DNA from 3 places in the Paenibacillus sp. NRS-1781 genome. Region 2 is predicted to be linked to each of the others. Evidence: riboswitches for the same ligand, from Rfam matches in the RefSeq annotation. Region 2 holds a riboswitch; each other region holds the start of a gene.
What was found. Region 2 has a riboswitch for cobalamin ahead of metE (5-methyltetrahydropteroyltriglutamate--homocysteine S-methyltransferase). Riboswitches for the same ligand answer to the same signal wherever they lie in the genome.

Region 1: linked by a shared signal. The riboswitch ahead of ACIFO6_RS07730 (ABC transporter substrate-binding protein) and the one ahead of metE (5-methyltetrahydropteroyltriglutamate--homocysteine S-methyltransferase) in region 2 are both predicted to bind cobalamin.
Region 3: linked by a shared signal. The riboswitch ahead of ACIFO6_RS15570 (ABC transporter substrate-binding protein) and the one ahead of metE (5-methyltetrahydropteroyltriglutamate--homocysteine S-methyltransferase) in region 2 are both predicted to bind cobalamin.

The regions. Positions count from the first base shown of each region.
Region 1 covers NZ_JBITPI010000020.1:70,117-76,819, reverse strand. Annotated here, with positions in the region: gene cobD (threonine-phosphate decarboxylase CobD) at 1-628, shown strand, start outside; gene cbiB (adenosylcobinamide-phosphate synthase CbiB) at 618-1,589, shown strand; gene ACIFO6_RS07735 (histidine phosphatase family protein) at 1,589-2,383, shown strand; cobalamin riboswitch at 2,507-2,724, shown strand; gene ACIFO6_RS07730 (ABC transporter substrate-binding protein) at 2,931-3,935, shown strand; gene ACIFO6_RS07725 (FecCD family ABC transporter permease) at 3,932-4,978, shown strand; gene ACIFO6_RS07720 (ABC transporter ATP-binding protein) at 4,975-5,841, shown strand; gene cobT (nicotinate-nucleotide--dimethylbenzimidazole phosphoribosyltransferase) at 5,916-6,703, shown strand, end outside.
Region 2 covers NZ_JBITPI010000015.1:172,166-178,868, forward strand. Annotated here, with positions in the region: gene ACIFO6_RS05440 (anaerobic ribonucleoside triphosphate reductase) at 1-109, shown strand, start outside; gene nrdG (anaerobic ribonucleoside-triphosphate reductase activating protein) at 106-603, shown strand; cobalamin riboswitch at 788-983, shown strand; gene metE (5-methyltetrahydropteroyltriglutamate--homocysteine S-methyltransferase) at 1,144-3,462, shown strand; gene ACIFO6_RS05455 (DUF6985 domain-containing protein) at 3,533-3,661, opposite strand; partial or broken gene ACIFO6_RS05460 (PadR family transcriptional regulator) at 4,057-4,158, shown strand; gene ACIFO6_RS05465 (hypothetical protein) at 4,260-4,610, shown strand; gene ACIFO6_RS05470 (3-ketoacyl-ACP reductase) at 4,821-5,540, shown strand; gene ACIFO6_RS05475 (AbrB/MazE/SpoVT family DNA-binding domain-containing protein) at 5,731-6,168, shown strand; gene ACIFO6_RS05480 (hypothetical protein) at 6,240-6,698, opposite strand.
Region 3 covers NZ_JBITPI010000043.1:51,192-57,894, forward strand. Annotated here, with positions in the region: gene ACIFO6_RS15555 (ATP-binding cassette domain-containing protein) at 1-388, opposite strand, end outside; gene nikC (nickel transporter permease) at 385-1,200, opposite strand; gene nikB (nickel ABC transporter permease) at 1,216-2,145, opposite strand; gene ACIFO6_RS15570 (ABC transporter substrate-binding protein) at 2,161-3,744, opposite strand; cobalamin riboswitch at 3,950-4,147, opposite strand; partial or broken gene ACIFO6_RS15575 (purine permease) at 4,854-5,108, opposite strand; gene ACIFO6_RS15580 (hypothetical protein) at 5,326-6,141, shown strand; gene ACIFO6_RS15585 (hypothetical protein) at 6,249-6,703, shown strand, end outside.

The sequences.
Region 1 (6,703 bases), on a different contig from region 2:
TGTGCAATACGGCGATCAGGAGCTGCGCGAGCTGGCAGAGGCGGCGGGGAAAACGGACACCGTGCTGGTGGTGGATGAAGCGTTTATTGATTTTATCCCGCTGGAGCGGCAAATTTCACTGCTGCCTGTGCTGGATCGGTATCCTCATGTGATTTTAATCCGGTCGATGACGAAATTTTATGCCATTCCGGGCTTGCGCTTGGGCTACGCGGTTGCTCATCCAGACTACATCCGGCGAATGACGGCCAAGCAGGTGACCTGGAGCGTGAACGGACTGGCGTTGCTGGCCGGAGAGGCGTGTTTGCGAAGCGGTGGGGCGTACGAGCGTCGTACGCAGGAGCTGATTGCTACGGAGCGTAGCCGTCTGCTGACCGCTTTGGCGGAATGGGGCTGCGGTGTCATCCCCGGTGAAGCGAATTACGTGCTGGCACGGGCGCCGGGGACGTGGAGCGCATCGGCCATTCAACAGGCGCTTGGACAGCGCGGGATTCTGATACGGAGCTGTGCCATGTACCCGGGGCTGACGACGAGCCATTTTCGAATTGCGGTCAAGGACGCGGAAGCCAACGGCATGCTGCTGTCGGTATTGGGCGAAGTGCTGGAGGAGGAACGGCGGCGTGACAGTTAGCTTGATGATGATGGCTGCATATCTTCTGGACAGGCTGATCGGTGATCCGAGGTGGTTGCCACATCCGGTCATCGGCATGGGACATGCCATTTCTGCCTTGGAAAAGGCGATTCGCCGCCGTGTTCACAGTGACCGTGGTTTGAAACGCGCTGGCTTGCTGCTGCCACTGATTGTGGTGGGCGGCTCCTTCGTGTTTGGCTGGGCGTTACTGTGCTTGCTTGCCTGGATTCATCCGTGGCTGTCTATCGGCGCGGAAATGGTGCTGATCGCCACCACGATTGCTTCCAAAGGACTAAAGGACGCCGGAATGGCGGTGTATCGCGAATTGAAGGCGGGTGACCTGCCTGCGGCACGCCGGGAGCTGGGGATGATCGTCGGGCGGGATACGCAGCAGCTTGATGAGCCTGAGATTGTACGCGGTACCGTCGAAACGGTGGCTGAAAACATCGTGGACGCGATTATTTCCCCGCTTTTTTATGCCCTGATCGGGGGAGCACCCTTAGCTCTGGCTTATCGTGCCGTGAATACCCTCGATTCCATGGTTGGCTACAAAAATGAAAAGTATCTGCATTTGGGCTGGGCCTCGGCACGTCTGGATGATGTGGCTAATTACATCCCAGCACGCCTGACAGCCGGGATGCTGGTAGTAGCGGCGTGGATTTATCGGTATGATGCCAGACATAGCTGGCGTACGGTTAGGCGAGATGCGCGGCTGCATCCCAGTCCGAACAGTGGCTTTCCAGAATCAGCAGTTGCGGGTGCGTTGGGGATTCGCCTCGGGGGCTATAATGTATATCATGGCGTACGCTCTCTCCGTGCATATATGGGAGAGCTGGTGCGACCGATGGAGCCGGAGGATATCCGACATACGATTCGGCTGATGTTTGCCGTGTCCAGTATGTTCGTGGGATTGTGTCTGTTCGTGTCCGCCGGATGTTATGCACTGGGGTGGACGCAGTGATGAAGCGTGACGCACCGAACACCAGCAATAGAGCAGGAAGTGATGTGACCTTGAAGCATGATTTTACAGAACACCCGCCATGGGATTTGGAGCTTGTGCTGGTACGTCACGGCACAACCTTATGGAACAGGGAACGTCGATACCTGGGGCACTCTGATCTGGGCTTGCTGCCAGGAGCAGAGCAGGAATTAGAGCCTTTGCGGGAACAATTACAGACACATTCCTTTGCCCGAATCTATTGTAGTGACTTGATACGTTGTCGTCAGACCTTGCAGATCATTTTGCCAGAATCGGAACTGAAACCAGATAATATGTCTGCTTGGTCTGTCATCATGGAACCACGTCTGAGAGAGCTTCATTTTGGGGAATGGGATGGAAAAACGTATGATATGCTCAAAGATGTGGCATTGTACCGCGTGTGGATTGATGAGCCGCAACGGGTTACGCCGCCGGGTGGAGAGCCCTGGAAAGACTTTGTGAACCGTCTTGGTGAATTTCTTGACTCTTTGTATGAGTGGCGCAAAATGATGGAGCTTCAGAAAACAGGTTTGTCCGATGCCCCACCTTCTGTTCTGGTCGTCACGCATGGTGGAGTGATTCGTCAGTTGGCTTGTATGCTGGTACCAGGTCATGATTTTTGGAGCCTGAATCCGAAGCCGGGAGGGGCCATCAGGATTCGGTTGAGTTTGGCACAAAAGCCATTTGCAGATTTAACCGCCACCCGTTCTACAGCAACACATCCAGATTTGGCTACAGGGCACAAGTTCACCGGATGGCTGGTGGATCAGAACTGACTGCGTATATACTTCTCATGATCACAGACATAGGGCAGGTAAACAGGCGGTTTGGGTTGTAAGCCAGTCTTTTTTAACCTATAATCATCAAGTAAAAGAACGGCTTGACCAACACTACATCAAATATCCAGCAGACGAGGTCGGTGCAGTGGTATGAAACCCTCGGATTCATATCGGTGCGCTGTTAAAAGGGAAGTCGGTGTGAATCCGGCGCGGTCCCGCCACTGTAAATGGAAAAATGCCAGTCCGCTCTGGTTTATGTGCCACAAAGCATATGAAGGAGCAACAGGCTGTCGCATATTTCTGTAAGTCAGGATACCTGCCCGTCCGCCTGTCACCATAGTCCTTCGAGGAAAGGATGACGTGTTCGCAGTGACTGTCCATGCGGAAGAAACTGCCGCCTGCGTACGATCTGCGCTAACGTGACCCCTGTGTCCTTATCTGAGGATGCAGGGGTTTTTTGAAAGGAAAAGAAGGCTGGATTTAGAGATATCGGATGATGTTCAAGTGACGCTTTTAAAAGAATTTATATGGAGGGGTGCAAATCATGGCAGGGAATAAAATAAAGGTCTGGACTACAGGCTTATTGGCTCTGGTCTTGGCGGTTGTGCTGAGTGCATGTGGAGCTAACGGAAAGAACGCTGAAAATAAAGGGGATCAAGCCTCACAGCAACCGGGACAGACGGCAACCGCTCAGGAGCCTCCGGGCAAAACGGTCTACCCGCTGACCATTAAGGATGCGACCGGGCAGGAGTTTACGTTCAAAAAAGCGCCGGGTAAAATCGTTTCCGTCTCCCCGGCTGAAACCGAGGCGCTGTTCGCCATCGGACTGGATAAGGAAATTGTCGGCGTATCGGACTATTCGGATTACCCGGAAGCAGCTACGAAGAAGCCTAAAGTGGGCGGCATTATGAAGCCGAATGAAGAGGAGATCATTGCAGCGAATCCAGAAGTCGTTTTTGCAGGCATATCACTCAGTGAGCAGGCTACGACCAAGCTGCGCGACCTGGGAATTATAATTTTTAAAACCGAGCCGAAAACGGTTGAGGATGTCATGGCTAATATTGAACTATATGGGAAAATTACCAACCATCAGAAAGAAGCGAGAGCGGTAACCGACAAGATGAGAGCCGATGTAGCGGAAGTGAAAAACGGTGTTAAAAATATCGGTAAAGGGCAAAAGCTGAGAGTCTACGTCGAATTTTCACCTGGCTGGACGGTCGGCAAGGGCGAGTTTATGGACGAGCTGATTTCTTTGGCGGGCGGCGAAAATGTGGCTGCAACGCAAAAGGGCTGGTACCAGATCAGTGAAGAAAATATTATTGCGGCCAATCCGGACGTCATTTTATACAGCAAAAATGTCAAGGACGACAAAACAGGCCAAACGCTCGGCGATATCATCAAAGCCCGTAGTGGATGGGATCAAATATCGGCTGTTCGTCTCAACCGTGTGTTTGCCGTGGATGATAATTTGATCAGTCGTCCGGGTCCGCGCGTAACGGAAGGTCTCAAGGCAGTGGCCAAGGGCGTGTATCCTGAAATTTTCAAATGAGTCGTAGACTGATCGGCTTTGGAGGGGCAGGTCTTGCCTTATTGCTGCTGACACTGCTGCTCTGTCTCGGCATCGGCTCGGCCAAGCTTCCCGTCAGCCAAATCGCGGGTATTCTGGTCAACCATCTGCCGTGGTTGGGTGAGACGGTTACACCGGATTGGAATCCATCCACAGAGCAGATTATTTTGAAGGTCAGACTGCCGCGTGTGTTACTGGGTATGCTGGTAGGCGCAGCGCTTGCGCTGGCGGGAGCCGGATTTCAGGGCGTGCTCCGCAATCCGCTGGCTGATCCTTACACGCTGGGGGTATCCTCGGGGGCCTCGGTAGGGGCAGCGGTACTGATTTATTGGGGGCTTCAATTTTCATTTGTAGGGGTATGGACACTGCCGCTGGTGGCGTTTACGACCGGAATGCTGACGTTGTGGATGGTGCTGACGCTGGCGAGGGAAGGCGGCAAAATTCCGACGCAAAGTCTCATTTTATCGGGCGTGGTGATGCAATCCTTTCTGGGAGCCGTCGTTTCCTTTCTGACAGCCATGTCGAAGGAGACGGTTAATGAAATATTGTACTGGACCATGGGAAGCCTCAGTCTGCGCGGCTGGTCGTATACAGGCATTCTTTTACCTTATGTGGTCATTGGGCTAGTGTTTCTGTGGAACCGGGCGCGAGTGCTGAACATTCTGGCCTTGGGTGAACGTCAGGCGGCTCACATGGGGGTTCATGTCGATGCAACGAAGCTATCTGTTCTGATCGTATCCACGCTGCTGACAGCCGCGGCAGTCTCGGTATGCGGAGTGATTGGCTTTGTGGGACTCGTTGTACCGCATATTATCCGTCTGGTGACGGGCCCCGACTATCGGATGATTGTTCCGTTATCCGCATTGGGCGGGGCTATTTTTATGGCTTGGGCCGATACTGCGGCGCGTACATTGCTGGCTCCGACGGAAATTCCCCTTGGTGTCATGACCGCCTTTGTTGGCGCACCGTTCTTCGCATATCTCCTGTACCGGAACAAGAAGTTGCGCAGGGGGGGATTGCTGTGAAAGATGCAAATGAACCACAGGAGACGCGGGTCCGAGCGTTAGAGATTGCCAGTCTGACTCGTGATTTTGGGGAATTCCATGCGTTGAAAAATATAAGCTGGAGCGTGGATGAAGGAGATTGGTGGGGCATCATCGGCCCGAACGGGAGTGGAAAATCGACGCTGCTGCATTTACTTTCCGGTGTGGATCACCCGACTTCGGGCAACGTTCTTGTATATGGTAAAAGGGTCAGCAGCTATGGCAGAAAAGAGCTTTCCCGTCTTGTAGCTGTACTCCAGCAGGAGGGGCTCCCCCCGGTGGGTTACACGGTAAGGGAAGTCGTAGAAATGGGACGCTTTCCCCATCAGGACTGGTTTGGTAGAGAAAAGGTGGGTAAGGAAAAAGGGATGGACCCGGGAATCATTACGGATCGTGTGCTGGAGAGGCTGGATCTTACCGACTTGTCGGACAGGTCGTTAGACCGTTTGAGCGGGGGACAGCGGCAGCGCGTGGCTTTGGCGAAGGTGATGGTGCAGGAGCCACAGATTTTGCTGCTGGATGAGCCTACAACCTATCTGGATTTACGCTATCAGCTTGAATTTATGGAGCTGCTGGCGGAATGGCGGCGGGAAACAGGTGTGACGATTATATCTGTTCTGCATGATCTCAATTTGACTGCCCAGTTTTGTGATGATTTGCTTGTGCTCAAGGACGGGATGGTTGAAGGGTTAGGAGCTTCGTCAGAGCTGCTAACAGAGGAACGAATTCGCCATGTGTACGGTGTTGAGCCTGTGATGCTGCCTCACCCGGATAGTGGTGTGCCGCAGCTTTTACTGCGAAGACGTGCAAGGGATGTATCTGGTCAGGGTGAACGACTTGATTGAGTCAAGTGCTGAAGCAACAGAATTTACGATGAGATCACTAAACACATATGTATACGGAGCAGGGAGTGGAAGGCATGAACGAAAAATTACAGCAGTTAATAGACAGCATCGCACAGCCGGATGGGGCGACAGCCTTGGAGGCTTCGCAGCATCTGGATCAATTAACGAAGCCACCGGGAAGTCTTGGAAAGCTGGAAAGTTTGGCTATACAGCTGGCAGACATTACGGGGGTGGACAAGCCTGAGTTTGACCGTAAAACCGTTATGGTGATGGCTGCGGATCATGGTGTGTGTGTAGAGGGGGTCAGCGCCTTCCCGGCTGAGGTTACACAGCAAATGCTGTATAACATGCTGTCCGGCGGCGCGGCAATTAACGTGCTGGCACGTCATGCAGGCGCAGATGTCAAGGTGGTAGACGTGGGTGTGAATGCAGAGGTTGCTCATGCGGATCTGGTGAACCGCAAGGTGCGTATGGGGACCTCGAACATGGCCAAGGGGCCGGCGATGCTGCGTACGGAAGCGGAGCAAGCGGTTTTGGCTGGAGCTGAAGCCGTAGCGGAAGCATTCAAAGGCGGCACACGACTGTTCGTAACCGGAGAGCTGGGCATTGGAAATACGACGGCCAGCGCTGCGGTCGTGTGTGCCCTTACCGGGCTGGAGCCAGAAATAATCGTCGGCCGGGGCACAGGTGTGGATTCGGCCGGGCTGACCCGTAAAATAGCGGTCGTCTGCCGCGCATTGGACGTGAATCAGCCTGACGGAAACGACGCCCTTGACGTACTGACCAAGGTCGGCGGTTTGGAGATTGCCGCATTGGCAGGCGTCATCCTCGGCGCAGCCGCTCATCGCTGTCCAGTCGTGCT
Region 2 (6,703 bases):
GCATTTTCAGCGTTTGCGCCGGGTAACCGGATATCTGACAGGTGATTATACCGTTCGCTTCAACGCCGCGAAACAGGCTGAGGTGCGCGACCGGGTGAAGCATCGGTGAATTTATGCGGCTACATTCCTGAATCTCTGAACGAAGGGCATGGCCTGCGTACCGTCGTATTCATTAGCGGTTGCCGCCATGCCTGCCCCGGCTGCTTCAATCCCTCGTCATGGAGCTTCCGCGCAGGTGAACCGTTCACACTGGAGCGACAGCAGGAAGTCATCCGTGACATCGCAGATAATCCACTGCTGGACGGGTTAACCCTTTGCGGCGGAGACCCTTTTTTCTCGGCATCGGAATGCTCGCAGTTTGTGCACGACTTCCGCGCAGCCTGTCCTGACCGAACCGTGTGGGCCTATACCGGCTTTGACTATGAGGAGCTGCTTACGGATCAGGCCCGCCGGGAGCTGGCGCTGCTATGCGATGTGATTGTGGACGGCCCTTTTGTAGAACAGCAAAAGGATCTTACCCTTCCCTTCCGGGGCAGTCGCAATCAACGACTGGTGGATGTGAAGGCCAGCATTCAGGCAGGATCTATAGTTACATTAGCCTAAGGCGATGTTATACTCGCATGAGCTGTTATGCCCTAAGACAAGTCCTTTCCCTACGGGGGAAGGTTTGTCTTTTTTTGCATGTAGTTCATTTTAGGTTTAAACAGAGTTTATATTGCGTATCCTGCAAGTTTCACTTATGATGGTGAACAAGTATACGAGTGCATAATTATTCGTCATACCATAATCACATAGCTTGGAGATAGGTGTCTGTTCTATTCAGTTCAGGCTTAAAAGGGAAGCTGGTGCAAGTCCGGCGCGGTCCCGCCACTGTAAACGGGGAATTTTCAGCTGTTGATACACCCACTGGTCCACAGACCGGGAAGGAGCGCTGAAAGTCATGATCCGTAAGTCAGGAGACCTGCCTATTTCAACAACATCGCAAGTACCTACGGGAGATAGGGAGGTGTTAAGAGCAGTCGCCGAATTTTCATTTTTTAAATAACGGAGGCATTCTTTCCCCTACTCATTTTTAACTCCGGGGAGGAATGTCTTTTTTTGTACGCAAAAATAAACTGGCTACCAGCCTGGGAGGAAAAGTATATGTCATTTACCGAATTGCCTGAGTTGTCCGGCTTGATCAGCAGTAACCTGGGATATCCGCGTATCGGAGGAAACCGGGAATGGAAGAAAGCACTGGAACGCTTCTGGAACGGCAGCATGGATGAAAGCGAATTGCATACCGAGATGAAACGATTGCGGTTGGAGCATCTGAGCAAGCAGCGCGACAAGGGAATTGATCGAATTCCTGTCGGAGACTTTTCCTATTACGATCACATGCTGGATACATCCGTGATGTTCGGTCTGGTGCCGGAACGGTTCAACTACCGTCCCGAGGGACCTGTTCCCCTATCCGTCTATTTCGGGATAGCCCGTGGACAAAAAGGTGCCACCGCCAGTGAAATGACCAAATGGCTGAATACCAATTACCACTACATCGTACCGGAATTGGCAAATGCAACTCCGGTGTTCACCGAGAATAAGCCGTTGCAGGCTTATCGTGAAGCGAAACAGGAACTAGGTATTGAAGGTAAACCCGTCATGATCGGTCCTTATTCGTTCGTTGCTCTGTCCAAAGGCTATGACCGTAAGGATTTGGCCGCGATCATACGAAGCTTCCTGCCACTGTACGCCCGCGTCCTGTCTGAGCTGGCTGCGGAAGGCGTTCAGTGGGTGCAGGTAGATGAGCCTGTCTTGACCACCTCATTCCCGACAGAGGATTTGGACATTATTCAGGAGGCCTATGAGGCTCTGGCCCAAGCTGCTCCATCCTTAAATATCGTGCTGCAAACCTACTTTGGCAGTCTGGATCATTATGAGCGCCTGTCCACGCTCCCGGTACAGGGAATAGGTCTTGATTTTGTGCATGATGATGGCGAAAACCTGCAACATGTACTACGCCATGGCTTCCCCGCAGGGAAAACGCTGGCCGCTGGTGTTATTGACGGGCGCAATATATGGCGCTCCGATCTGAACACCGTAGCTGCGCTGCTTGGACAACTGGCAGAGCAAACCACCGCTGGTCAGCTCATCGTGCAGCCATCATGCAGTCTGCTGCACGTGCCAGTCCGCCTGGAAGCAGAGCACAAGCTGGACCGAGAGCTGGTGCAAGCGCTGGCCTTTGCCGATGAAAAGCTGGAAGAAATCGCAGCTTTGACCGCTGCGCTTGGCAAACGCGAACCCTCGGCAATTGCCAAGCTTGAGCAGAGTGCAGACGCGGTAGCCCGCTTCAACAGCTCGGCGGCACGAGTACAGACGACTGCCGATATGGAGACTCTGCTGGCGAAAGAGCCACAGTCACGCAGCGTTCCCTTCGCTGAGCGTCGTGTGATCCAGCAGGACAAGCTGAAGCTGCCTCCACTGCCTACGACGACGATTGGCAGCTTCCCGCAAACCGCAGAGGTTCGCAAAGCCCGTCTGCACTATCGCAAAGGGGAATGGTCTGCCGAGCAGTATCGGACGTTCATTCAGCAGCAAATCAAGGAATGGATTGATATTCAGGAGAACATTGGCATTGATGTGCTCGTACACGGGGAATTTGAGCGGACAGACATGGTTGAATTTTTTGGCGAAAAGCTGAAAGGCTTTGCCTTTACACAAAACGGGTGGGTGCAGTCCTACGGCTCCCGGTGTGTTAAACCGCCGATTATATACGGAGACGTGTCGTTCGATCAACCCATGACTGTGGAAGAAACGGCCTTTGCCCAATCGTTGACCTCCAAGCCAGTCAAAGGAATGCTGACAGGTCCGGTAACGATTTTGAACTGGTCCTTCGAGCGTAATGATATTCCTCGCAGTCAGGTTGCTTTACAGTTAGCACTGGCCCTTCGTGCAGAGGTAGAAGCACTGGAACAAGCGGGGATTGGCATGATTCAGGTCGATGAACCTGCGATCCGTGAAGGGCTTCCACTGAAAAAAGAGCAGCAGCAAGCCTATCTGGCGTGGGCGGTTCAAGCCTTCCTTGTTACAACAGCAACCGTTGATCCCGCCACCCAAATCCATACGCATATGTGCTATTCCGAATTTCAGGATATGATCCAATCCATCTCCGATATGGATGCCGACGTCATTTCTATTGAAACCTCGCGTAGCCACGGAGAACTGATTGTCAGCTTTGAGGATCAGGTGTATGACAAGGGCATCGGTCTGGGCGTATATGATATCCATAGCCCGCGCATTCCCGATGTGTCTGAAATGCTGAGTATGATACAGCGTGCCCTGCGCGTACTGCCTTCTGATTTATTTTGGGTCAATCCAGACTGTGGCCTGAAAACCCGCACCAAGGATGAATCCGTCGATGCATTGCGGCAAATGGTGCTGGCTGCTCAAGCAGCCAGAGATTCGTTGGCTGTATCCAGCTAATTTCTAAACCCCTCCCCTTCCCGGCCCTCTTTTCCCTAAACGCCGGAAGGGGATTCTATTCCAAATCATATCATGTGTATGCCCCTTGAATATGCTCGGGTGTTCCCTGCTTCATATATACACCCAAGCCATGCTCCCTATCCCAGGAACAGCCAAAATTCAAATACAGCTCATCCTCTTCCGCTGAGTCAGGAATCAATATAACTTTCTATAAGAAATGATCTTTATCTCCATAGTTCCTTTTATTGAGCATTTTGCAACCATCCCAAGAGCGTTAAGAATAAAATTAAAGCAGTCCGGTTGCTGTAAATCCCCCGAAAATTCGGCATTTTTCTAATTAGAACTACTTTTTTCAGCAGCATTCGCTATCTCATTGACTCTAGAAGTGAAAGAAAACTCCTAAAATGAGCCTGCATATTTATCTTTTAAAATTTTATAACCTTGCATTAAACAGTACATGATGTTAAATTATACCTGACTACTGATTTATGATTAGTACCTGAAATCCTTTATGTTCAAACACACATTTCTCCCCCCCATACTCCAAACGACACCTATGAAGCAATGATAACATCCAGGAAGGGCGCACCGCTCATGAATGTGAACATCCAATTCAAAAAAGGGGTGCTGGAACTGTGCGTTCTTGTTTTAATTGGGCGCAGGGACCGTTACGGCTACGAACTGGCTCAGGCCGTAGGAACGTAATGAGTTGCTAGAGAAACTTCACACGCATTCTATTTACTTTCTTAGGACTGTTGTTTCTCAATTTGTTAATCTCCATTCCTGTCCTAGCCTCTTTGTGGGCAGTATGGGTTTCGTTGGCAGCAGCAGCGGTCAGCTTGATAGTGGCCCCCCTTCTCGCTGTCGCAGATTATGCGCTGAACGGCAACTTTTATCCCGCTAAATTCTTTTTTGCCATCACGTTGACCGGGATTGGCCTATTCCTGTTGCCTGGAGTACGCTACCTTCTGAACCTTCTGGTCAGAGGTACGGTTCGATACTGGAAATGGAATCAACAAGCGATGCGGGAAATAACAGCTATTGATAAAAATGGACGTTCACACGTGGACAGCTACAGGATGCCTCCATTCAAAACACAACCATCACAGCCACCTCAGGCACTCCCGAATCCGTTCCCGGTAGTGTGAACGTTATGAAGGTCGAAACGACTTCAGGCAATATTGCTATTTCTAAATAAGCCATCATGACCATCGTCAGAGGACTTACACTCCAGGTCGCAACCAAGCGAAATGAGTGGCCTGGTTGGAGAGAAGTTTGGTTCAGGGAAATGAAATCAGTATAATATAACCATGTGCTTAAATGCACAACTATGTATGTAGCCATAAGGAGGAGACTGGATGGAACTTAAAAATAAAACAGCCATTATTACAGGCGCCACTAAAGGCATTGGTAAAGCCATTGCCGAGGCCTTGGCCAAGGAAGGCGTCAACCTGGGATTAATCTCACGCACACTACCTGACCTGCAAAAGCTGCAAGATTCACTGGGGAGTACATACGGCGTGAAGGTGGTTAGCGCTATCGCGGATATATCTGATCGCGCACAGGCCGCTGCAGCTGTAGCCTCGCTGGAGCATGATCTGGGCGCTGTCGACATTTTGATTAACAATGCAGGAATTGCTACATTCGGCACAGTTGCAGACATGGACCCCGAAGAGTGGGAACGCATAATCCGCGTGAATCTGCTGGGAACCTATTATGTCACACACGCGGTTCTTCCGAGCATGCTTGCTCAGCAGAGCGGCAACATTATTAATGTATCCTCCACAGCAGGCGAACGAGGCTTCGCCACAGGCTCGGCGTATTGCGCCTCCAAGTTTGCTTTGATGGGCTTCACGGAGTCACTGATGCAGGAGGTTCGCAAATCCAACATTCGCGTCACCGCGCTGACTCCAAGCACAGTCAATACGGAACTGGCAGCAAATGCAGGTTTGCCGATTGGCGACGAGGACCGTATGCTTCAGCCACAGGATATGGCCGACCTGACATTGGCGGCACTGAAGCTGCCTTCGCGGGTTCAATTAAAAGTAGCCGGTATTTGGACAACCAACCCACAATAATTTAACTCGACATCTTAGATTCATTGGGCTGTACCACGCTCCGGCAGACGTCATTGTTCGTCATGCTGGAGCTTCTTTTTTGTTCATAGCTAATACAATTCAAACTGCAATATACGCGCTTTGTACTTTTCAACATACATAACCTACGATTTTTGCACCGATAAGCGCATTTATAAAAGGGGAAATGATAATGAAAAATACAGGAATGACACGACCATTAGACCATCTGGGCCGCATCGTGCTGCCCAAGGAGCTGCGCAATTCTATGAATATCAATATTGGAGATGCCCTTGATTTTTTTATTACATCAGAGGGCCTGATGATCCGTAAATATACAGGGGTATCTTGTTATTTTTGCAGTGCCGTAGATAACCTGAGCTACTTCAGAGATCATTTGATATGCAACGATTGCATTGAGAAGCTAAAGAGCGATAATCCCTCCAGTCATTCAGACGAAGCACGTCCTGCTCAGCCCAAGAAAAGAAGGAATTACAGAAATCAGACTGAGCTCCTGCATAAACTAAAACAGCTCATGAAAAAACACCCTAATGTTTCACAAAAAGAATTGGCCGAGATGCTCGAATTGTCTCAGGGACGCGTGTCACAGCTAAAAAAACTTCTACTTTGAATCGTTCCAATGACCCGCGTTTGAGCTCGCCACAAAAAGAAAAGAGCCTGTCGGCTCTCGGATCATCATCCTTATGCAATGTCAGACTGCTCCACAACCGGGACCCGATAGGCCAACAAGGACTCTTCAATAACGGTGGAAATGAACGTTATCTCAATCTCCGGCACCAATCTGAGCGCATAGTTCCATGCGTTTTCTTCAATTTGCAGCGCAAACCGTTGTCGGGTACCTAACTCACTCTCCTGTTCCATAGCATCGGAGAGGTCAGGCAGCTCAGAATCAGCGGCGTGTCCAAACTCATGCGCAAGCACAACCGTAAAGTACTCCTCGACTTGTTCGACGCTGCCAAACATCTGCATACATTGTGTTTCAATCGTGTCCATATACATTGTAATGGTGTGAGCATTCATGGCATATTTGCCCCCAATCAGCCGCCCGCCGGGAAACCGTTTCTCCAGTTGGACCGTCACACCTATATCAGCCCGTTGCAAAAGCTTAGCGACGATGCGCTCTGCCTGATTTCTTTCCAACTCCG
Region 3 (6,703 bases), on a different contig from region 2:
GGCGCAGCCTTTGCCAGCGCCGTTCATCGAACGGGACGATGTCCTCCCCGTTGTAGTACATATGCCCCTGCGTAACGCCGATCCCCGGCTCCAGCATGCCCGAGATTGCGTGCGCGGTCAGACTCTTGCCGCATCCGCTCGGCCCGGTCAAGGCCACAATTTCCCCCGGATACACGGAAAAGCTGACATCCCTGAGCAACGGTTGATGTCCGCTTATCCGCATTGTTTTCCCATTCGCACCCGGCTTCCTACCTGCGTCCGTACCTGCTGCTGCGTCAATGCGTGTACCCGCTCCTGTGCCTATGCGACATATCTCCAAATGTTCCACGTGTAACAGTGGCTTGCGCCCTGCCATATTTCCATTCATCTGTCCTGTCCCATCCTTCATTCTGCCGCCCCCTTTTCCGAGAATCGGTCTCCCAGAAGCTGGCAGGCAAGCACAAATAGCATAATCGCCAAGCCCGGAAAAATCATGACATGCGGCGCCACCTGAAAATACGACGTCGCATCATGCAGCATCACGCCCCATTCCGGCTTAGGCGGCTGTACACCCAGCCCCAGAAAGGAAAGTCCGGCAACCATAAGCACCACTCGCCCGATGTCCCAAACCGCATACACAAGCAGCTGTGGCAGCGCCTGCGGCAATACATAGCTTCTGAGTACGCGCACATGTGAATTACCGGATAAACGGGCGTATCGGACATAGTCCTCCTGACAGGCTTTTTGAACAAGGGTGCGAATATACCGAACATACCCGGCCCACCGTACCGCAATAATGGCTAAGGTCATGTTTACAAAGCCTGGACCCAAGATACCCACAATCGCCACCGTCAAAATAATATCGGGAAAAGCAAGCACTCCGTCAATCACCCGCATGACTAGCTGATCCACACGCCCGCGCACATAGCCAATGAGCAAGCCTATCGGCAAACTGATACACAAGGTGGTCACTGTAATCGCACAAGCAATCAGTACGCTGGTCCGAATCCCGTAAATCAGCCGTGACAGCACATCCCTCCCCAAATGGTCCGTACCGAAGGGATATTCCCGGCTGGGCGGCTCCAGGCGCTTCAGGAGATTGACATTGAGAGGATCATGAGGGGCAACCCATGGAGCCAGCAATCCGAGCAGTACGATCAGGCCCAGCATTACGCCTCCTGTCAGTAAGCTTCCTTTGAAGGACAGCCGCATGTTTTTCATTTTCAACTTCCTCCCCTAACGCAAACGCAGCCTCGGATCTATAGCCGTTTGGACCAAATCCACCAAACACTGAACACCTACAATTAAAAATGCAGCAAAAATAACATACCCCTGAATCACCGGATAATCCCGCTGCGTAATCGCGTCTATAAAATACTTGCCCAAACCCGGCCATGAAAAAATCGTCTCTACGATGACATTGCCCGCCAGCATAAATGACAAATTCGTGCCTAACAACGTGATGATCGGCAAAATCGCATGCTTGAATATCTCAAAAAACAAAACATACGTACGGGAAAAGCCTCTGGCCTTCGCCGCCTTCACAAAATTCCGGTCACCCAGCTCCAACATTTGGGCACGCAGTACACGGGCTTGCACAGCCCCCAAACCTGCCCCAAGGGTCAGCGCTGGCAGTACCAAATGAGTCCAATCTTCCCGACCCATGGACGGGAGCCAGCCCAAACGGACGGAGAACAGGTAAATCAGCAGAAAGCCAAGCCAAAAAGAGGGGATGGACGATCCGAGCAGTGCAAACAGCCTTCCCAGACGATCCAGCCAACCGCTGGATTTTACCGAGGCAGCCAGCCCCATCCCAAGAGTCAGCAACGTCATGACGGCAAAGCCCGCCGAGGCCAGCTCCACGGTAGCAGGCAGTCTGTTCCACAGTTCGGTTAGCACCGACTCCTTGGATACATAGGAGGTGCCCCAATGCCCTGTGAACACATCACGCAGCCAGTTTACATACTGAATATGAAGCGGCTCGCTCAAGCCCAGCTCCTTCCGCAGCGCCGTCAACGCCTCCTCAGAGGCAGGCACATTATGCGCGGTGAGCAGAATGGTAGCAGGGTCGCCGGGAGCCAGCCTCATCAGCACAAATGTCAGCGTGGATACAACGAACACAATAATGACCAGTTGCGCCACACGTTCCAGAATAAAACGAATCATAGGGTATCCAGTCCGTTATTCCGCAATATCGGATTGCGCCGTAATGTAGTAATACTCAATCGGATGCGGTGTAAAGCCCTCTACCCCTTTTTTCACCCCAAATACATTATCAGGGTGAACAATAAACGACTGCGGCAAATCGGTATTAATGATATCCAGCGCTTGCAATGTCACGGCATTACGCTGTGCTGTATCCTTCGCCAGCTTCAAGCTGCCAAGAAGGTTCTCCAGCGGTTTGGAACCATAACGGCTTACATTGGCCTCGCTTTTAGAGGAATAAAACATGTCCATAAAATATTGCGGCTCCCCCGTATGGGCAGTCAGCATACTGTACATGGCAAAATCCCAATCGTTTTTGGTTAGCGCCTCGTCGATATTTTCCACCTTGCGGATCTTCACCTGGATGCCCTCTTTCAGCAGTTGGCTCTGAATCACCTCAGCCATGACCGAAAGCTCTGGACGCTGAGGGAAGGTCAGCAACGTAACCTCGAACGGCTTGCCCTGCTTGGTCCATGTACCTTGGGCATCCTTTTGCCAGCCGTCCTTCGTCAACAACTGCCCTGCCGTTCCGTCCAGCACTTTACGTTCCACCTTGCCGAAGGGGAGAATGCTCGGGAATGGGCTGCTTGCCTCCGTACCATAGCCTCTCATGATCGCACTCACAATGGATGCACGTGGTATCAGGCTGTCCACTACTTTGCGGTTCGCGGCATCCTTGAACACAGGCGACTCCATGTTATACACGATCATATGAGTGCGCAAAGAGGGAGCCGACAGCACTTGCAGCTTATCGTTCTTTTTTAATACCTCCGCGTTATCCACCGGAATATCAGTCGCTACATCTACTTCGCCAGATTGCAGCGCCAACAGGCGTGAATTGCCGTCCGTAATGAACTTCATCGTTGCTTCAGCCAGCCGGGCCTTCTCGCCCCAATATCCGTCATAACGCTCTACGACCAAGGACTGATCCTTGTTGAACGCTTTAATTTTAAAAGCACCTGTCATCGCAGGGTAGCTCTGCTCATCCTTCATAGACGCTACATCCAGCACAATCGTCGATGGATCAGCCAGATTGGACACCAGCGCTGAATTGGGCTGGTTAGTCGTGATTTTCAACGCCAGCGGCCCAGTTACATCAATCGACTTTACGTCTAGCAAATCCTTTGCCAAATGGCTTTTCTCGATGGAGCGCAGCAGGGAAGCTTTCACACTTTCCGCGTCCATACTCTTTCCGTCATGAAAAGTGACCTTATCCTGCAAGCCGAACGTCCAAACTGTGGGACTGTCCTGCTTCCATTCCTTGGCCAGCCAAGCCACTGGCTCCAGCTTTTCATTCAAACGGACAAGTGTCTCACCTGCGCCGGACCGCATGACATCCCAGCTATTGTCTCCGTGCGGGTCAACGCCCGACGGTTTCCACGTATACGCCATCACCAGTTTCTTATCTGCTGTAGCCTGTTGTGTGGATGTGTTCTCGCCCTTGCTGGGGCTATCCGCCGTCTTACTAGTTGTCGAGCATCCCCCCAGAGCCATAACTGCCAGCAGCAGCATCACCCCTGTACATATAAACCATGAACGCTTTTTACGATTGCTTATCATCTTATTTATCCCCCTCTGTCTTGTCATTCACAAATACCTAGCGCGAAAAAAGCATCCCCGACCGCTTGATCAGCAGTCAGAAATGCTTTCATGATCAAATGCCTAAGCTCACCCTCTTCACCCTCTAAAAACAAGGGGATCGGATCGGTTTCAGACATTCTGTATGCAGCACGCCTAACCACCTCCCCAGCATCCCGTGGGTCTGACAGTGATGTTAAAACAGGCAGGTCTCCTGACTTCAGGCTTATCTCTCAGGCCTTCCCGGTTCCTCACAGTTCCAGTGGCTGTTCTGAAAGCTACAGCAATTCCCTGCTGATGCCTGTATACAGTGGCGGGTCCGTGTCGGAATCTACCGAACTTCCCTTTTAAGTGAACACGCACAACAGCCATCTACATGATTTCAGCGAAACCCTGTAAGTGGAAAGTCCGGTTCACACCTGTTTTCTTCCTTTATTCCTCTATATTACGAATTAGGACTATCTTATTTTGTTGTTACAGGCTTGTCAACAAATGCTGCGCAATATTTTAAATTTAAACGATACGGCAAGGATCAAGGCTATGACTTTGCGTTGCATGCACGCAATGGACGTGATAAAATTAGGTATAGAGATAACCACCGTGTCCGTATACTAAAAAGAGCCTTCGCCGCTACCAACGGCAAAGACTCTTAGGACTTGAAAGGCTGTGGATCATCACGGCGCGCTAAATGCGTAGCTAAACCCACCGTTAGGCGCCTAACCTAATTACACGGTGGGTTTTCGCTTGTTCCGAAATTTCCGACGTAGCCAGCGATAAAGTTTACGAATACTAAACACCAGGCTTAGTAACGTAACCATCCAACGCAACACATCGTAGCACGACACAAGGTTGACCATCGGCTTCACCCCCTTTCGGGAAGCTGCGCCGTGGTCTGAAAACATCCACCACTATTCAAAATCCATAAGGTAGATTATACCATGACCTCGCCTATCACTCTAGCAAATTCTTCTAATAGAATCTCAAACCCCGATCTTCATACAGGAAGGGGGTTTTATCAATAACTCTATGCCAAAAAGCCGGAAAAATAGGCTTACGTCCTCTCTCCCGCGGTCTTTATCTAATCCTAATCGTTAAACCTTCTGCGGAACCTCTGACACCTTCCCGCCTTTGACCCATTCGCCCTGTTTTTTCGTTAAAACGATATTCAAGACAATCGCCGTAATCGAGCCGGATACGATACCGTTTTGCAGCAGCATTTTGGCAAAGCTCGGCAGTTGGTCAAACATTTGGGGCAGCACGACAGAGCCGAGGCCCACCGCAATGCTACATGCCGCGATCAGCAGATTGCTTTCCTTCTGCAAATCCACCTCTAACAAAATAGACATGCGCAATATTTTAAATTTAAACGATACGGCGAGAATCAAGAAAATGGATTTTCAATGCAAGGCTGTCAATAAATGTAGTTCATATCCGACTAATGGACTCTTGCAGACACAAAATATAGATAAATATATTCATATATTCCATTAAAAGGTTGACATAGTTTGTAAGCTCACTTATGCTATCTATGGATTTACAAATATTTCAAGGAGGCGGTTTGTTATGAAGGTAAAGTTTCTTCCTCAAGCAATTCTGGCTACAACGTTATTCATCTCGTGGGGAATCGTTAGTCCAGCAATCTCCCATGCTGAGAAAGGAGAAAAAATCCCTGACCAAATGTTAGCGGGTACAATCATCCAATATGATGAGAACAATAACATGGTTGTAGTAGAAAAAGGAACTCCTGTACCTGAACCACAAAAATCTCTAGCTGCTATTGCCCCACTCACTGCTGAACAACAAATTGAGCTAGAAAAAGAAGAAGCAATGATTAAGGAAATCAAAGAAGAAGCCAAATCACTGCCGGTATATCATATTGATAACCCTGACCCTCAGCCTGGTCTAAAAGTAATTTATGATGGTGAAGGTTATATCAAAGATATTATCTTGCCTGATCAAAAGGAAAATGCGATTACTACTAATAATGTTTCACTTCAGGCATTACCACGTGGAACACGCAAAGCACCAGGGACTTATACATACGGAGCACATAATAATGAAATCGTCATTACCGGAAAATCGAGCGGCAAGGTTCAAGGCACAGGTAGAGGGACAAACTTTACGGACTCAACTGGTGAAAATTCCAATTCACTAAAAAGAGGCGACTGTGCAACAAAAGGGGCTATTGATAATCCAGAGTTTGGAACAAGAATTGCCGTAAGAAATACAGATAATGATATCGCTGCTAACTTTATTAAAGCTGATAACGGAAGCCTTCCGGATGCCGTTATTGATATTTGGAAAACTGGTGTACAGGATTTGGGATTGACATGGAGTTCGTCTCTCTCATTTTCAGGAAAATATTTTTATGCGTTCTAATCTCTTCATGTGAAACAAGGATAGGGCCTACACCCTGTCCTTTTCCCTTTTTTTAATTTATCATAATGGATTTAGTAAATCCCTCATCTTAGAAAGGATGTTTCCTTTTGAAAACAAGCAGCTTTCGCTTAATTATACTTTCCTTACTCGTTCCAGCTCTGTTATCTGCCTGTTCTCCATCTTCTACTCCAGCAGCAGAATCAATTCCATCGAAACAGATCCAATCAGGCGAAAAGACAGCTCCAGTCGAACAAGACCAATATCTATCCATGACCTATACAGAATATGTGAATGGGAAAAATACAGATAAAGGTATGGTTATGCGGGTCATGACGTATGATTTGAGCAGCAAAAAAATGATGAAGCTGGCCGATGTTCCTTACACCTCTCAATATCCACTTTCTGTAGTGTCATTACCTGATCACAAGATTTATTATTCTGCCGATGTTGACGATAAGGGAGATCAGTTATTTTCATACGATTTGAATTCAAAAAAAACTGAACAACTTTCCGATAATTTGTTTGCCATTAATCGTATAGTACCAACGACTCCAGAAGGTCC